DNA from 4 places in the Porphyromonas pogonae genome. Region 1 is predicted to be linked to each of the others. Evidence: riboswitches for the same ligand, from Rfam matches in the RefSeq annotation. Region 1 holds a riboswitch; each other region holds the start of a gene.
The links. A riboswitch is a leader RNA that binds a small molecule or an ion and turns the genes downstream of it on or off. The one in region 1 is predicted to bind cobalamin.

Region 2: it holds a riboswitch for cobalamin, as region 1 does, so the genes downstream of both, VYJ22_RS03905 (TonB-dependent receptor plug domain-containing protein) here and VYJ22_RS01690 (4-hydroxyphenylacetate 3-hydroxylase family protein) in region 1, are expected to answer to the same signal.
Region 3: it holds a riboswitch for cobalamin, as region 1 does, so the genes downstream of both, VYJ22_RS04075 (TonB-dependent receptor) here and VYJ22_RS01690 (4-hydroxyphenylacetate 3-hydroxylase family protein) in region 1, are expected to answer to the same signal.
Region 4: it holds a riboswitch for cobalamin, as region 1 does, so the genes downstream of both, VYJ22_RS05690 (TonB-dependent receptor plug domain-containing protein) here and VYJ22_RS01690 (4-hydroxyphenylacetate 3-hydroxylase family protein) in region 1, are expected to answer to the same signal.

What each region holds. Positions count from the first base shown of each region.
Region 1 covers NZ_CP143258.1:403,894-408,511, reverse strand. Annotated here, with positions in the region: cobalamin riboswitch at 1,053-1,256, shown strand; gene VYJ22_RS01690 (4-hydroxyphenylacetate 3-hydroxylase family protein) at 1,583-3,043, shown strand; gene VYJ22_RS01685 (NifU family protein) at 3,062-3,361, shown strand; gene VYJ22_RS01680 (acetyl-CoA hydrolase/transferase family protein) at 3,405-4,618, shown strand, end outside.
Region 2 covers NZ_CP143258.1:1,025,961-1,030,578, reverse strand. Annotated here, with positions in the region: gene VYJ22_RS03910 (MBOAT family O-acyltransferase) at 1-544, shown strand, start outside; cobalamin riboswitch at 741-962, shown strand; gene VYJ22_RS03905 (TonB-dependent receptor plug domain-containing protein) at 1,022-3,079, shown strand; gene ybaK (Cys-tRNA(Pro) deacylase) at 3,173-3,658, opposite strand; gene VYJ22_RS03895 (hypothetical protein) at 3,977-4,618, shown strand, end outside.
Region 3 covers NZ_CP143258.1:1,066,714-1,071,331, reverse strand. Annotated here, with positions in the region: gene VYJ22_RS04075 (TonB-dependent receptor) at 1-1,659, opposite strand, end outside; cobalamin riboswitch at 1,829-2,057, opposite strand; gene galK (galactokinase) at 2,281-3,432, opposite strand; gene VYJ22_RS04065 (MFS transporter) at 3,552-4,618, opposite strand, start outside.
Region 4 covers NZ_CP143258.1:1,482,426-1,487,043, forward strand. Annotated here, with positions in the region: gene VYJ22_RS05680 (helicase HerA-like domain-containing protein) at 1-773, opposite strand, end outside; gene VYJ22_RS05685 (transcriptional regulator) at 932-1,267, shown strand; cobalamin riboswitch at 1,479-1,666, shown strand; gene VYJ22_RS05690 (TonB-dependent receptor plug domain-containing protein) at 1,769-3,829, shown strand; gene VYJ22_RS05695 (sirohydrochlorin cobaltochelatase) at 3,868-4,618, shown strand, end outside.

The DNA of each region.
Region 1 (4,618 bases):
ACCCAGGGGTATTGACAAAGGGGTATCTGATGTTGTATCTTTGTATATCAACAGAGCAAGACTAAGCCACCCTAATTTACAACAGAGAGATGCAAAAGACGAATGATATATTACTGATGATTACGAATCAGAAACTATTCCTCCAGACTTCATGCCTTGCCCTCCCCTACTTTACATGCTCCGACTCATCCTTTTTCATATAATTATCTAAACATTGTACTATATCCGATGTGGTGATTTCGATTTGTCACCTACCACACGTCATGTGTAAATCTCATCCAAATCTTATCCTATAAAGACTACTGACCTATCTATAAAGACGAGCGACTTGTCCACTAAGACAAATGACTTATCATATAAGAGTGGCAGGCTCATCATAATAGGATATGTAAAACATGTAACTTAAATAAGAATACCATCATACTATGTAAAGAAAAGGCTTGTAAAAAGCCCACATCTTTCAAATATTAATTATCACACCCCAATCGCGAGCAAGGATTTATTTAGGAGCCGTGCAGCAGACAATATGCCTCTAAAAAACCAATTTCTTATTTAGACTTTGTACAAATAAGCAGAAAGCTGTAACTGTAAGATGAGAAATTCCATCATCATTACACGTTTTTTTAATTTACTTAGTTTAGAACATATCAGCATATTACCTTCGTGCGGTAACATGGATAATCAATCTTTATTTTTGACAAAATGTCAAAAAGCAATTCCACCCTCAATAAATTATGATCAAGGCCTGCTAAAAAGCATAATATACACCTTAGGCCCACATAAGAGACTGCAAAAAAAGGCAACTCATGATGGCATATAATTTTATCAAACTAAAATATAATTCAATTTGTGTAAGAATTATATGACCTAAAATATTAAAAAAACAAGCAATTTGCGCCGAAATTTGTGGTACACTATAAGTATGAAAGACATTATTCATAGCCTATTAGGTAAAGGATTTTAGAATGATCAAAAAAAGAACATGAAAAAACGAAATTTGTCATTTTATGATTTATTAACACTTAAAAAAGATTTATTTCTTTAATTAGCCCTACATTTACATCGTCATAGGTGATGGACCGATAATCAATCGGGAAATTGAAAAGGGAATCCGGTGTAAGTCCGGAACTGTACCCTCAGCTGTAATTCCTTATTTGGGAATTTTGCAATCACAGCCACTGTTGGGCTTATTACAGACAACGGGAAGGCGCAAAATTCGGGAAAAGTCAGAAGACCTGCCATGACGGGCGAATATCTTGCTTCAGGGTTTAGGAGCGGGAATTATGTACATTTTTTTTCATAATCAATTTTGTAAGGCTTTGCCCTAAGCAAATGCCGCCAGTTGATACTAATAATAAAGGAATGTAACCACACGTACGCAATAACTTACTCCCGTACATCTGTGCTTGCAAACCTCTGAGGATGTGTTACACTCTATGCATGGCATCATAAAATGCCATGAGGTGATGTGCACCCTTACCGTATCACTGACGTGGTTGCAGAAGGCTTGAACGGATATAAATATTTTTTTTAATAAAACTACACTTAAACGTTACAATAACATTTTAACCGAGGTAATATTATGATGACGAGTAAACAGTACGAAGATAGTCTCAGAAAAATGAATCTGAACGTCTACTTCATGGGAGAAAAGATTGACAACCCTGTGGATCATCCTATGATTCGTCCGTCCATGAACTCCGTTGCTATGACCTACAAGTTGGCCGAAGAACCGGAATATCAAGAACTCATGACGGCAACTTCCAATCTCACAGGAAAGAAAATCAATCGCTTTTGTCACTTACACCAAGGCACTGACGACCTTGTAAAGAAGGTAAAGATGCAGCGTCTCTTGGGACAGAAGACTGCAGCTTGTTTCCAGCGTTGCGTAGGTATGGATGCCTTCAACGCCATATTCTCTACGACTTATGAAATGGATCAGGCTCTGGGAACCGAGTATCACAAGCGGTTTACAGACTACATGAAGTTCGTTCAGGACAATGACCTTGTTATCGATGGCGCCATGACCGACCCCAAAGGTGACCGTGGCCTGGCTCCCTCACAGCAGGAAGACCCCGATCTCTATGTACATATCGTAGAAGTACGTGAAGACGGTATCGTGGTATCAGGAGCCAAAGCCCACCAAACGGGAGCAGTAAACTCGCACGAGCATCTTATCATGCCCACAATAGCCATGAGGGAGGCCGATGCCGACTATGCAGTATCCTTCGCTATACCCAGCGATGCCGAGGGTATAACCATGATTTACGGACGTCAATCATGTGACACAAGAAAGATGGAGCCGGGTGCTGATATTGACCTTGGCAACTCACAGTTTGGAGGCCATGAGGCTTTGGTCGTATTCGACAGAGTATTCATCCCTCATGAGCGCGTATTTATGTGTAAAGAATATGATTATGCAGGTATGATGGTGGAGAGATTTGCCGGCTATCACAGACAATCCTATGGTGGTTGTAAAGTGGGAGTGGGTGATGTGCTCATCGGTGCTGCAGCTCTTGCGGCAGACTACAATGGTGTACCCAAAGCCAGCCATATCAAAGATAAACTCATCGAGATGATCCACCTCAATGAAACACTCTTTGCCTGCGGTATCGCTTGCTCTGCTGAGGGTTCACAGATGCCTGCCGGAAACTATATGATCAACCTGCTTTTGGCAAACGTTTGTAAGCAAAACGTAACACGCCTTCCTTATGAAATAGCACGCTTGGCAGAAGACATCGCCGGAGGTATCATGGTGACTATGCCTTCTGAGCAAGACTTGAAGAATGAAGAAGTAGGACCACTCGTAAGAAAATATCTTGTGGGAGCCAAAGGTAAAGACGTAGTGAACAGAATGAGAGTACTACGCCTGATCGAAAATATCACTCTGGGTACTGCTGCCGTAGGTTACAGAACGGAATCTATGCACGGTGCCGGATCACCGCAAGCTCAGCGTATCATGATAGCCCGTCAGGGAGATCTTGAATCGAAGAAAGAGTTTGCTCGAAATATTGCAAAAATTGACACTTCATTGGACAAATAGACCTGTTGACCTTAATCAATGACCAAACAGATGTTTAATATGTATAGTGTGAACCGCGTGTTGCGTGAGAGAGTAAGTCCTCTCTTACGCTCGCACGGCGGTGATTTACAGTTATGCTCCATCAGCGGAGATCTGGTTAAGGTACGTTTCACAGGTTCGTGCCATGGCTGCCCCTCTGCCAGTGAAACAGTAGAGCGGGTGGTACAAGCAGCTCTACGGGAAGAATTCCAAAACGAGAATATCGAGGTGAGAGTAAACAATGAAGTAAGCGATGATTTGATACAACAAGCCAAACGAATATTACGACACGAACAATAAAAAAACGACGAAACTAATACTAAATAAACCATATCCCTGTCTTATGAATTGGAAAGAAATCTATCAACAGAAAATCACAACAGCAGAGGAAGCTATCAAACACATACAAAACGGACAAAGAGTAGCCGTATCACATGCCGCAGGGGTTCCGCAGGTTTGTATCAAAGCCTTGTGTAACAGCTCAGACAAGTTCAAAGATGTAGAGATCTATCACATGCTTTGCTTGGGCGACGGTGAATACATGTACCCCGAAAAAGCTTCTAACTTCAGACACATCACCAACTTCGTAGGTGCCAATTCGCGCAAGGCTATAGAAGAAAACAGAGCCGATTTCTTCCCGGCATTCTTCCACGAAGTGCCTGCGATGATCAGAAACAAAACGCTCAAGATAGACGTAGCCTTGGTGCAGGTATCAGAGCCTGACGAAAACGGTTATTGCAGCTTTGGTATCTCTTGTGACTACACCAAACCCGCAGCCGAATGCGCTCCTCTCGTAATTGCTGAAGTGAACAAACAGATGCCATATATAGGCGGGGACAATCTCATCCATGTATCCGACCTGGACTACATTGTAGAGACAGACTATGCCCCCTATACCCTACCGGCAGCTAAGATAGGCAATGTAGAGCAAGCTATAGGAAAAAACTGTGCCAACCTCGTACCCAATGGAGCTACACTACAGCTGGGTATAGGTGCTATACCCGATGCTGTACTGCTCTTCCTGAAAGACAAAAAAGACCTGGGTATCCATACGGAGATGTTTTCGGACGGTGTAATGGAACTTGTGAAGTCCGGTGTAGTAAACGGCAAGATGAAAACACTGCACCCCGGCAAAATGCTCGCAACATTCCTCATGGGTAGCAAAGCCCTCTATGACTTTGTAGATCACAACCCAGACGTGGAGATGTATCCGGTGGACTATGTAAACAACCCCTCAGTAATAGCCCAAAACGATAATATGATAAGCATAAACAGCTGTATCGAGGTGGATTTGATGGGACAAGTTGTTTCAGAAAGTATTGGTGACCGTCAGTTTAGTGGCGTAGGCGGTCAAGTAGATTACGTTAGAGGTGCTTCACTCTCCAAAGGAGGTAAGAGTATCATGGCTATGCCATCGACTGCTCGTGGAGGTGCATCCTCACGCATCGTGACCCGCATAGCCGATGGTGCAGCGGTAACGACATCACGCAATGAAGTGGACTATGTGGTAACAGAGTACGGCATAGCTCACCTCAAAGGAAAAACATTGAGACAGAG
Region 2 (4,618 bases), 620 kb from region 1:
ACTCGGCGGTAATCGCAAAGGGCGTATCCGCACTTACATCAACCTCATCATCACCATGCTACTCGGCGGGCTTTGGCACGGTGCAGCCACACGGTTTATCATCTGGGGTGGTCTTCACGGAGTGGGGCTTGCCGTACACAAGTTCTTCCTCTCACACTTCAAAGCATTCAAGAAGACGGGGGCTGAGATGTCTCCGCTGAGGCGTTTTATCGGTGTTATGATTACCTTCCACCTCGTAGCTTTCGGCTGGATATACTTCAGAGCGTCCTCCATGGATGTTGCAGCAAACATACTGCATCAAATATTCTACAATTTCCATGGAGAGATATTGCCTCAGTTTATATCAGGTTATCAGGGCGTATTTATCCTCATGCTGATAGGCTACGTGCTGCATTTCCTTCCCAAAAGATTTCACAACGGAGCACGTGGTATCATATCCAACTCTCCCTTTGTATTGCAATGCCTCTACCTCATGGTGGCGATATTCATTGTTTACCAAATGAAGAGTAGCGGCGTGCAACCCTTTATCTATTTCCAATTCTAATGCCGTAGGGTATCGGCTTAGTATAACCTCACCTCACATATCGCCATCCCCGACATCGTTAAGCGCTACAAAGCAGCCTTAATATCGATGTCGGGGATGGCTCGTTTTATGGTAATATCTCCGTGCAAATGCTATTTTCAAACAAACTGGACTTGAAAATTGGAGCACAATAAAAACCTATCATATAATTATTTATTGTACTTTTGCACTGTTTGGTAATGATGAGTCCATTCGGGATTCGTTGTTCAAGGGAATCCGGTTAGATACCGGAGCAGTGCCCGCTACTGTAATGCGCTTGCTTGCATCATCACGCAATCAAGGGGAGAATCTCTACAAGCCACTGTCCGCAAAACCACGGATGGGAAGGCTCTTCCGCAAAACGCTGAGTCAGGAGACCTGCCAAACCATTATGAGATATATAGAGTCGTCTCGGGACAAGACGATCAATAAAAACAAGTTTAACTCTATCATTTTTACATGGTACAAAAATTACTCTGTACACTCTGTGTGAGTGCAAGTCTTGCTTCTGCAGTTTTTGCTCAGAATGCAGAAGTGAAACATCATGCCAAGAAAGGCGACACTGATGAGGTTATCAACCTAAACACGGTGGTAGTCACGGGTACAGGCACCAAGCATTTTCTGAAAAACACACCCTCACCCGTGAAAGTATTGGGAGCTTTGGACATCAAAAGGGCAGGCATCACCAGCTTTCAGGAAGCCCTCACTATGCTCGATCCCTCCCTGTCTTTTTCCAACAACAGCATGGGATCATACCTCACGCTCAATGGTCTCAGCAATAAGTATGTGCTCATCCTTATTGACGGCAAGAAGCTCACAGGCGATACTGCCGGCAACATAGACCTCTCACGCATCAACGTAAGCAACATACGTAAGATAGAGATACTCAAGGGTGCGGGATCAGCTCTGTACGGATCTGATGCCATAGGTGGTGTGATCAATATCATCACCAACGAGCCCTCCAACCTCATTTCAGTTACATCCAACAGTAAAATAGAGACTCACAAGCAGTTTACCCAACAGCTCAATGCCGACATCACCACTGAAAAGATAGGATCGTACACCTCATTTACCCACGAACAATCCGAAGGTTGGCAACTTAGCGATGTTGATATCGACGGTAAGCCTACACCGTTCATGGCATCGGGTGGCAGCAGAAACAATATCTTCAACCAGAAGTTTACCTTCACGCCTATCAAACCCTTATCATTCTATTTGAGCGGTGGACTCTTCGATCGCACCGATGTACACGAGGGCTACCCCTACTCTATGGATTATGCAGGGCACAACATCGACTTCGGCAGCAAATATTACTGGGGACACGAGCAGTACATCTCGCTTGATATACACTCGGACAATTACAAAAGCGAGAAAACTTATCGCGAAGAGAATAAGAAAGCAAAAATCAATCCCGGGGACGTATCTCTGACCAAGAAACAACGCTATTTCTCGGGGAATCTCAAAGGAACATTCAAAACTTGGGATTGGGGACAAGCTATCTTGGGTGCAGAGTATATCCGTGAGAATCTCGAAAGACCGGATGCCAACCTCGACAAAGGAGTGTACACCATAGCGCTGTACGGGCAAGAAGAAGTATCCTTTGCCGACAAATTCAAAGCTGTATTGGGAGCACGAGCTGTGAAGCACGAGACAGCCGGATCATCATTCACACCCAAGGCCTTACTCATGTACTCTCCCGGGAAATTTAATTTCCGCGCCCAGTACTCTATAGGGTTCAGAGCTCCGGGACTCGAAGAACTGAATTATTTCCTGATCAAAGGCTCTACTTTGGTAATAGGCAATGAGAACCTCAAGCCGGAGAAAAGCAACTATGGTTCACTCAACGCAGAGTATGCCGGCAATAGCTTCAACTTCAGTGTCACGGGATACATCAATCACGTCAAAGACATGATAGCAGGAACTACCCAAATGTTGAAAAACATGACTGCAGACGAACAAAAAGCGATCAAAGAGAGAGTGGCGAAGGAATTTGGCGATGCTGCACTCAAAGCAGTAAAGAATGTGAAGCAATATGGCAACCTCGACCAAGCGTTGATCAAGGGTTTTGAAACAAACGCCTCTTATTTCTTCAACTTCGGGCTCACTTTATCCGCCAACTACTCCTATGTAAGTGCCAAAGGCAAGTCCTATGATACTAAGGCTAAAGAGTACTTGTGGACACCTCTCGAGAGAAGCATCCGCCACACCGGTACTTTCAATGCCAACTATACACACTCATGGGATCACTACAAGCTCAATGTTAATCTGTTGGGGCGTGTACAAAGCAAAAGATACTATGTATTGAGAGATGAAGACCGCTCTGCTCCGGGATTCGGGTTGTGGAACTTCGTTACCCGCCATACATTCTCAGGGTTCAAGGGTTTTATCTTAGAGCCTTCGGTAGGTGTCAATAATATACTCAATTACAAGGACGACCGCCCTTACGGTACCAACTATGCTACCATCAATCCGGGACGTACTTATTTCGCAAGCCTATTAGTGAAGTTCAGATACTAACGACCTGATTATAAGAATAGGGGGAGATTGCTACACAAATAGGCAATCTCCCCTTTACTTTTTATACGCCACTGCGGAGAGCTGTAAGATGCATCAATCTGCGATCAACTCGGTCATGGTTGCTTGAGTGTAAGAGACAAGCCTGTCAGGATCGATTCTCAACTGCAATCCCCTCACACCTGCGCTCACATAGATTTCGTCGAAATCCATACAAGTAGGATGTATGTAAGTAGGAAAGACCTTTTTCATCCCTATAGGGCAGCATCCTCCACGTATATATCCCGTTACGGCAAGCAGATCTTTCTGGGCTATCATCTCAGCCTTTTTGTTACCCGATGCTTTGGCAGCCTTCTTCAAGTCCACTTCGCTATCGCCCGGAACTACGCATACGAAGTACCCTGACTTATCGCCATGCAACACCAAAGTCTTAAATACCTGCTCCACATCCTCGCCCAGCTGCTCTGCCACATGTGAGGCAGAGAGATCTTTCTCATCCACTTCATACGGTACCAGTTCATATTTGATGTCAGCAGCATCCAACAGGCGAGCCACATTGGTTTTAGCTATTTTCTTTGCCATATCTTTATTCTCGGTATTTTCATTATTATTTACAGTAACCTCAAAATTAATCATTATCCCCCGTCAGTGCAATGCTCCCGCTATGGTAGAGAGGTGCAACATCACACTTCTCTATTCTCCTACGTGCCACATTGTTCCCTTTGTCCTAAATCATTTTTTATACTTAAATTTAAGTCTTCGAAAGAGGGACTATGAGACTATTGGAAATGAGGCTCCGCTACATAGTTGCTCAATCATCGAAAAAATTGATACTCTCTCTTATGATATTTACAAAGAAATCCATATGCCGTCTATAACCACCCAATATAACTTCATCCCATGATAAAGACTCGGCTATTTACAATAGTAACCCTGCTACTGGGTATCGCATCCATGTCTTATGCTCAAGACAGTATCCTGATCCACTACAACTCACCCGACAGGTACAATGCCATCATCAATGACCTCAACAACATCCAATACATAAGTATCGTATGCAAGGATGTCCACGCTCATGACAAAAAGTTTCGGTTTGTCATAGATGAATACCGTGAGGGCAAACTCATACTCTCCGACACCACAGCTCTCAAATGCGAGGAAGAGCTGATACCCATTGAAGTAAACGGCAGGATGGTCAATTACAAACTCTCGCTCTGCGACAAAAAGATGTTTACCCCCGGCGACAGCATCTTTCAGATTGATATTGCAGGTAAGTTAACGGACAAAACATTTAAACTCCTCATAAGATATCCGCAAATACAGGAGCAAAAAGAGTTGAAAGGTGATGCCGACTACTCACTGCGCACCATATCCTGCGACCATAACGAAAAACAACAGATCCTCGTAGGAAAACTCACGCCCGTACTCGCCTACTGCCCCCCATTTGACACAGGTCATGGTATGAATTCTTATTGTATTTTGGGCTCAGAAAATACAGCTGATTGGTACAAAAAGTTCAAGATCAAACACTACTATGTCATA
Region 3 (4,618 bases), 660 kb from region 1:
TGCATTAATATATATGTATCGAGGATCAGCGATACGTCTGTCGGGGATATAAAAACTTCCTACCGACGAATAAACGGAAAGATTCTCCATAGGCATATATACAAGACCAAAACGGTAGCTCAAAGATCCGGACTTAGTACTACCATACTCGGATGATGCCGGGTCATCAAACTTACGCTTACCGTCTATAACCGGTATTTTATCATTGAGAGCTCTATAGTCATACCAGTCATACCTGAATGAGAGCATTCCCTTTAGCCGTTGAGTAAACTCCATTACATCGGAGGCATAAATACCATGAACCCACATACGAGTAGGAGAAGCTTTGCTGAAGCGACTTGTCATAGGCCCTTTACTCTCAGGATTAAATACAGAAACTACAGAGTTAAGTCCGGGACCTTGAACATCTTTACCCAAATCATATCCGGAAAAAGATGTTCTTCTCATATATGAAGTACTATAGCCAGCAAGGATATGATTGGACACACTACCCATTTGGAATGTCCCTGCGATTTCCAGTTGATTTTGGAATGTTCGAGCAATGTGAGAGAAACGAAGAGGGAAAACGAGCTGCACACTATCTATATCGATATATTTTTTACTACTCTTATTCTTGATGTAGTAAGGATAGATAGGCTTGTCACTGGTTCTGTAACCCAACTCCTCCGTACCGAAATAATCTATATCATCATAACTGAATGATGAATAGTTGGATAGTTTCCAATCATTATTTATCGTATAAGTATACTTTAGAGAAGTGTTCCAAGCCTTATTGTACATAAAATCCGACTCATTATTGAATCTCTTGTCTCGAGGTATACCCGGTCTTACAGCTCCTTTGGGCAAATAAAATTTATTATCATCGGCTGTGTATACCGTATCAGGCATAGTGGGTGGCAGTCCTATTTCCGTACCATAGGAATCACTTCGAGCCTCTGCTCTCCAAACAAATTTATGAGCACCATGGGTATAACCTAATGCTGTATAAGCAGAAAGGCGTCTGTCACCGGTATTTCTCCAGTGATCACCACCAGAATAGAACACTCCGGCATAAAAATTGAGAGGTCCGGTGATATTTCCGCCCAAAGATAAAGCTGCCTCACGATAATTAAAACTTCCATATCTCAAATGAGCATTGAGTGAGCGCTTATACGTAGGCTCTTTGCGCACAATATTGAGAATTCCACCTACAGCTGAGTGACCGTAAAGCACAGAAGCCGGGCCCTTCAGCACTTCTATCTTCTCTACATTATATAGATCTCCAAAAGGATAAGAATTAATAGTCGTACGCTCGTCCCTCACCCCATCTATCATAATAGGAGAATCATTGAATCCTCGAATAGATAAACGTTGAAAAGCTCCATATGAAGTACTCATATTTACCCCGGGTACAAACTTTAGAGCTGTTTGCAGATTAGTTATCCCCCGCTGCAATAGTACATCTGTATTGAGATTATTCACTGTAAGAGGGGTTTTCTTCAAAGAAACGGGGATTTTGTTGAGGTGAGCTTCCTTACGAAAAGCAATCACTTCTACACTGTTCAGATTCTTCACAGAATCTTTGGCAAATTCGTAATAGTCGTCTTTCTTCTGCGCATGAGCACTGACAGCAGTAAGCAAAGAAGCACTCAACAGACAAAGAGTAATTTTTTTGGTCATAAATATCTATTGTTATAAAAAGATGTTACAATGCAACTATCCCGGACACTAATCACAAATAGATATTTACTTCCCAAAGGCTCATTTGCTATCACCATAGCATTGGCTACGGTACATAGTGATACTCATATTAGGGTAAACATTTCATGACCACAACTCCCGGATCAATTCATTTATAGTTTCAGAGGCAGGTTTCCTGGCTCTTCCCATTATCTTTGCGCCTTCCCATTTTCTTTCTATGCTGATATAGTGGCGTTTGCAAAGACTATCCGTAAAAATCAATAAGCCTACTTAAATATTACGGAAGGAATTACAGTAGCGGGTACTGCTTCGGTATTGCACCGAATTCCCTTTTATGCGCTGTTATTCAACGCATCACCTTTGAATCGGGTAGCAAAGATAATGAATTATTTAGTCAAAAGGAATTTTTAGTCACAAGACTAAAGGGCATGCCTAAATTGACATGCCCTTACTCGCAATTTGAGACTGTTGCAAAAGTCAACAGTCTATATTAGCACGTATTAAAAACACATCAATACCCAAACGTTATAATATAGATAGAGGGGCATTCATTGTGAATCCCCCTCTGTCTATATTATAAGTAATTCGGAGTAAAGCGGACTATGCCTCTAACTTACGAGATCCGTCGGAAATAACGACATCATAGATCTTTGGTTCACGTCCGTATTTTTCTTTATATTCTTTGGTCACTTCTCTCACAAAACCATTATAGAGCCCGTCTCTGACAAGATTAATGGTGCACCCCCCAAAGCCTCCGCCCATAACTCTCGAGCCGGTAACGCCACTTTTGCGAGCAAAATCATTGAGAAAATCCAGTTCTTCACAGCTTACTTCATAAAGCTTGCTCATGCCATGGTGGGTTTCATACATTTTTTGCCCTACTGTTTCATAGTCTCCTTTTATCAAAGCATCACAGACATCCATTACTCGCTGTACTTCTTCTATAACGTACTCAGCACGCATGTAATCCTCTTCCGTCACTTCCTTCTTTACTTCTTTGAGCATTTCCATGGAAGCATCACGCAGAAACTCTACTTCAGGGTGACGAGCACGGATAGCGGCAGCCACTCTTTCGCAGCTTTCGCGACGTTTGTTGTAAGCACTACTTGCAAGCTCATGCTTCACTACACTATCTACAAGCACCAAGCGGTATCCTTTAGGATTAAAAGGGTAATACTGATATTCAAGGGATTTACAGTCAAGGCACATCAGGTTATCTTTCTTACCGAAAACCGACGCAAACTGATCCATAATACCACATTTGACACCGCAGTAGTTGTGTTCTGTAGCTTGCCCTATCAGAGCCAATCGGAATTTATCAATATCCAGTTTAAACAGGTCATTGAGAGCGAAAGCAAAAGTGCTTTCGAGAGCAGCAGAAGAAGACATCCCCGCCCCCAGAGGTACATCACCTGCAAATACCGTGTCAAAACCTCCTATCTTGTAACCCAATTTCTGAATTTCACGACACACGCCAAATATATATCGAGCCCAACTTTGAGAAGGAGCATCTTCCTCATTGAGGCCAAACTCAGCAGACTCATTCAAATCCAAAGCATAAGCACGTATTTTATCAGTATGGTTGAGTTTGATTTCAGCGACCATAGCTTTGTCTATAGCTCCGGGAAATACAAATCCGCCATTATAGTCGGTATGCTCTCCAATGAGATTGACACGTCCGGGAGAAGTGTATAATGTACCTTCTGATTGGTAAAGCTCTTGAAATTTGTTTTTGATTGACTGGATATCCATAGTTTAGAAAATATTTATGAGATTAAATGTATTAATGAAATAAGCTCCTGCAAGGCCTCTACACAAAAGCTAGAGGTAAGTGCAGGAGCTTAACTATTGATCAAAATCCGAGGTTAAGTTTATTGTACTTTGTTCATATTAGGATCAAAGTCTTCAGGCAATTGTTTTACTTTATGTCCTACCAAAGCATAATAAAGAAGGTAAACTTCTCCGATGACTACGATAGTCCAAGTCCACTGCCAACTGCCGATGCTATCAGCAAAAATACCTTGAATCAAGGGTAATACAGCACCACCTACTACACCCATCATCAGTGCACCTGAGCCCTTTGCGGTATATTTGCCAAGTTTGTCTATAGCAAGAGCAAAAATAGCAGGCCACATAATAGAATGGAAAAGGCCTACGAATACAAGCAGAAGAGGATTACCCGTAAACATGGACAATGTAACCAACACTCCGGCTCCTATAGTGGTAAATACCAACTGGGTATTGGCTGATATCTTGCTTATAAAGCTACCACACAAACGACCAATAAGCATACCGAACCAATACATAGATGCAAGCTGGGCAGCAGCACCGGTGGTATATCCATGATCCTTGATGGCATATAGGTTGATGTTACTACCTACAGCAACTTCCACACCTACATACATAAAGATAGCTATTACACCCAAAGAAAGATGGCTAAAACTCCATACGCTGCGCGAAAGTTTTTCGTCCTTAGCTACAGAAGTTCCTGCAAGATTAGGCAAGTTGAGACGGCGTACAATAAAATAAAGAATCGCAACAAAAGCAATCAATACCACCATAGGGATGAATAGAGATTGTACTTTAATATCAGCTCCACTGGCACCACCAAACACTACAAATGCAATGAAAAGCGGACCTAAGGTAGTCATCACCGAGTTACCTGCACCGGCAATACTCTGACGTTGTACGCCACTGGTGCCCTTCACATCACAAGCCACAATGTAGGGATTCACCGATGCCTGCAAATAGGTAAGACCGGTACCTGCAATAAAAGAACCAATAATGAATATGAAATAACTAAGAGGCAATACAATAGATCCAAAATTGAATGTTACAGGCCATTTCACATATTGAATAGCACTAAACTCAAAGAAAGCCAAGGCAAGCACCAAGAGAGCTATACCTACAAGGAGAGCTTGCTTGTAGCCTTTTTTCT
Region 4 (4,618 bases), 1.1 Mb from region 1:
CCCACTTCCGGCAGGGTGTTATATAGAGCATCCAGCATCCATAAGAGGAATGTGGTGTAGAGCCTAGGCGATTGCATGAGCTTGTCTGCCGCCAGGATGTTGATGACACCTTTGCCCTGATCGGTCTGTATAAAGTCCTCGATATTAAGTCCCGGTTCGCCGAAAAATTTGTCTCCGCCTTCGTTTTCGAGCCTAAGCACGTTGCGTTGTATAGCTCCTATGCTGGCCGGCGAGAGGTTGCCGTATTTGTTACTAAAGTCATTGCGATTGGCTCCCACATACTCCAGCATCTTGCTCAGATCTTTCAGATCGATGAGCAAGAGGTCATGGTCGTCGGCAATTTTAAACACAATGGAGAGTACTGCCGACTGAGTGTCGTTGAGCATCAGTAGTCTTTCGAGCAGCAAAGGCCCCATCTCCGTCACAGTGGTGCGTATGGGGTGCCCCGCATTGCCGAAGACATCCCAAAACATGACGGGATGAGGCTTGTAATCAAACCCCTTGGCCTCGAGTTTATACTCCTGCACCCTCCTGTGCACACTGTCCTTGTCCCCTCCCATGATAGATACTCCGGAGAGATCACCTTTCATATCGGCGGCAAACACGGGCACTCCCATCTCGCTGAACGTCTCCGCAAGGGTTTGCAGTGTTACCGTCTTGCCCGTACCGGTAGCACCCGTAATGAGTCCGTGCCTATTTGCCATTTGGGGAAGAAGACATATTTCATGGTCTTTATTGATAGCTATAAAAGCTCTTTGTGTATTATCAAACATAGATATGGCGGCTTAATTGTGGTTATTATTTGCTTAAAAGTACGCCTTTTGATTTAATGAAGCAAAAAAGATGATTAATAACTGCATCAGATAGTTATGTAATTCTTTATAATCTTACCTTTGTGACGAGTTAATAACCTTGCACAACCAATACGATTATGCTTAAATACTTTGAAGAAGCTGACATTGCAGTCACCGTGGTTGACAATCACGGCACCATTATCGAGATGAACCGCCAATCACGTGAAGTAAACGAAAAAGACGGAGTATCTCTTACGGGCTCCAATGTACTGGATTGCCATCACGGCGCCTCGAAAGCCATGCTGGAGTCGATGATGCAAAATGAAACCAAGCATGTTTATACCATAGAGAAAAACGGTAAGAAGAAGCTCATCTATCAAATCCCGTGGTATGAAGACGGCGTGTATATGGGATTCATGGAGCTCTCTATGGTGATACCTTTTGAAATGGAGCACAAGGTACGCACACCTTAGAGTAAAGCTTTGAAGGCTATGTGACTTTGGCATCCTGTATCCTTTTCATTACCCCATCTTGTATATTGCTCTCTTGCCTATTGGGCGATATTACTATCACTGGAAATGACGTGCTGTAGTGCGTAAAATGACTGACCAAACTTCTCAAAAAGAATGGACATATTGCTGAATTAAGTATATAATTGATACCTTTGTGAAAGAATAAAGTAATCACCGTTCACATCCCAAAGGTGTGGCGTGACTCAAGGGAATCCGGTGTAAAACCGGAGCTGTACCTGCAGCTGTGATCTTTATAAACGATAACGTCTTTTTACTATTGGCCACTTTCTCCACAGGAAGAAGGGAAGGTCGATGTTATCGGAAGAGAGCCAGAAGACCTGCTTATATTCTGTTATTAGATATATCACTTACACTTCACAGGTAATGAAGTAGGTGCGCTTAAACTTACCATAGATTTTGTACACTCGACTTTCTTACCTCTAACATTTATTACAACATCTGATGAGCAAGAAATCATTGCCATTGTGGTTATCGTTATTTCTATTGCCATGGCATCTTTGTGGTCAAACGTCTGTAAAAGATACCATTGTTAAGGAGAATTATCATCTGGACTCTGTCGTTGTTACGGGAACGGGCACACTGCACAAGATACATAATGCTCCCGTACAAACAGAGGTAATATCTTCCCGAACATTGAATTCTTATCAGGGGAAAAGTCTGGAAGAAATCCTTTCGGCTATATCTCCTTCATTTGATTTTAATCAGACAGATATGGGTGCGGGGCTACAGATGAATGGTTTGAGTAGTGGTTATGTACTCATTCTGCTCAATGGGCGTAGGTTGCCGCAAACTATGGGAGGACAAGTAGATCTTAATAAAATCAGTCCTTCTTCCATTGAGCGTATTGAGATTGTAAAGGGGGCGGCATCTTCACTTTATGGATCTGATGCTATAGCCGGTGTGATCAATATCATAACCAAGCGTGTTACACACCCTTTTAAATTAGAGAATACGACGCGTTACGGCTCATACAATGATTTACGCCAATTTGATAAGATTGTTTTAAACTCGAAGAGGTGGAGTAGTGAGACTTCATTTACGCTAAAGCGCTCTGATGGTTGGAAAAATACAGACAAAGAGCTTTACAGAAATGTAGTTTATGATAATAGTGTAACCAAGACTGCCAATAAATTCCTGGATTGGAGTATCAGTCAGAGAATAGGATTTATTGCCAATGAAAACCTGAATTTGCATCTCGAAGCCCAATTTTATAAAAAGGATATATACCGCCCCATGGGAAATCCTCAGTATAGTACATTCAATATGGCTTATGTAAGTCAAAGCTATAATATGGGGGGAAGATATGAGTTAGGAAGGAAAAATTATTTGCTTTTTGATGTCAATTACAATTGGGATGAATATTTACATAAATATAAAGCACAGACTCATGAGGAATATGTTGATAGTCAGGGAAGTATTTATCATCCCGTTTTTTATGCGGGAGACCATGAACGCCAAACTTTGCAACAGTCTATGATCGCAAATCTAAAAGGCGTATTCAACATACATAATCATCAAATCACCACAGGCGTAGAGTATAATCAGGATTTTCTCAAAGCTCCTCATAGGTTGCAAGGCGACAAGATACAAGATACATATTCATTTGCATTATTTACACAAGACGAGTGGAATGTTACCAAGGGCTTCAATGTCACTTACGGATTCAGAGTTATAGAGCATGAGCATTTCGGTTTCAGATTTAGCCCCAAAGTTTCGTTGTTGTACAAAGTAATGCCGGGACTAAACTGGAGAGCCACTTATGCCTCAGGGTTCAAGACTCCTACTTTGAAGGAACTGTATTATCGGTATGAAAAGACAATGATGTCTAAACTCGTTCTGTATCTTGGTGATAAAAATCTGAAACCTCAACTCTCAGACTATTTATCTACAGCAATCGACTATAAGCAAGGAGATTTTACAATGTCACTAAATTTATTTTACAATAAGATTCGCCAAATGATAGCTTTGGTGGAAATCCCAACAGAAGCTTATGATCATGTCAACGAAATAGACAGAACTATGATGTACAAAAACCTTGAAAATGCCCATAGTTCAGGACTGGAGATCAATGTGGATTATAATTTTTTGAAGTATTTTAGTATTGGCGGTGGATACAGCTATAATGACGCTTCAGGAAATCTACTGAATGCTGATAATAAAATAGAACATATCAGGATTGATGGAAGTGCCTTTCATCATGCTACCTTAAGAGCTACATGGAACAAGGATATCACTAAAACATATACGATAAAAGCGTCGATTTTCGGACGTATCCAGAGCAAAAGATTTTATAAGTCATATGGTGATGCTCCCGGATACAACTTATGGAGGCTCAATACGGGACATGCATTTAAATTATCAACCCAGAATAAACTTGAACTTAATGTGGGGGTAGATAATATCTTTGATTTCAAAGATACCAGACCTTATGGATATAACTACGGTACCAAAACACCCGGAAGAACATACTACCTCTCTCTCAAATATGAATTCAGACATTGACAAACATTCACATTATTAACTTATAGTATTTATTATTTATGAAAAAGATTTGGATCATTACATTAACTGTTATTTCAAGCCTTTTTTTCTTGTCGTCATGTAGTAAAGATGATGACAAAAAGGAAGACAGACAACCTGTAAAGGTCGTAAAGCAGCATGAAAAAGCTATTCTTTTGGCTACATTTGGCAGTACTTGGGAAGGCCCTCACAAAACATATCAGAATATTCGAGATGCCTATAAAAAAGAATTTCCCGACTATGATATCTATTTCTCTATGACATCAACGAAATGTATTACGCGCTGGGGGGCTAAAACTCATGAATATTTTGCCACTCCTGACCTTTGGCTCAAAGCCATAGGTGAAGCAGGATACAAAGAAGTCAAAGTACAATCATTGCACGTGATACCCGGTGAGGAATTTGGTAAACTTCGTGATTTTTATATCAAGGATTTTATGAATCAATTTCCTAATGTAAAGGTTTATGCTGGTCATCCTTTATTGTGGGATAAAGATGTTGATATCCCTGTTGTGGCAAAAGCCTTGAATGATATATACAAAAGCTTGGTACATAAAGGAGAGGCTGTTGCTTTCATGGGACATGGCAATCCTGATGTAAGGTATGACTTTGGGAATGTTCGTTATCGGGAGATTGAAAAGGAACTAAAAAGTAAGTACAACAAAAATTACTTTGTGGCCACGGTAGATTATGGTGAGATGCTCATCGATTATTTAGTTGACGAAATAAAAAGTTCTGTAAAAGCTGGTACACACGTCAATCTTGTACCAC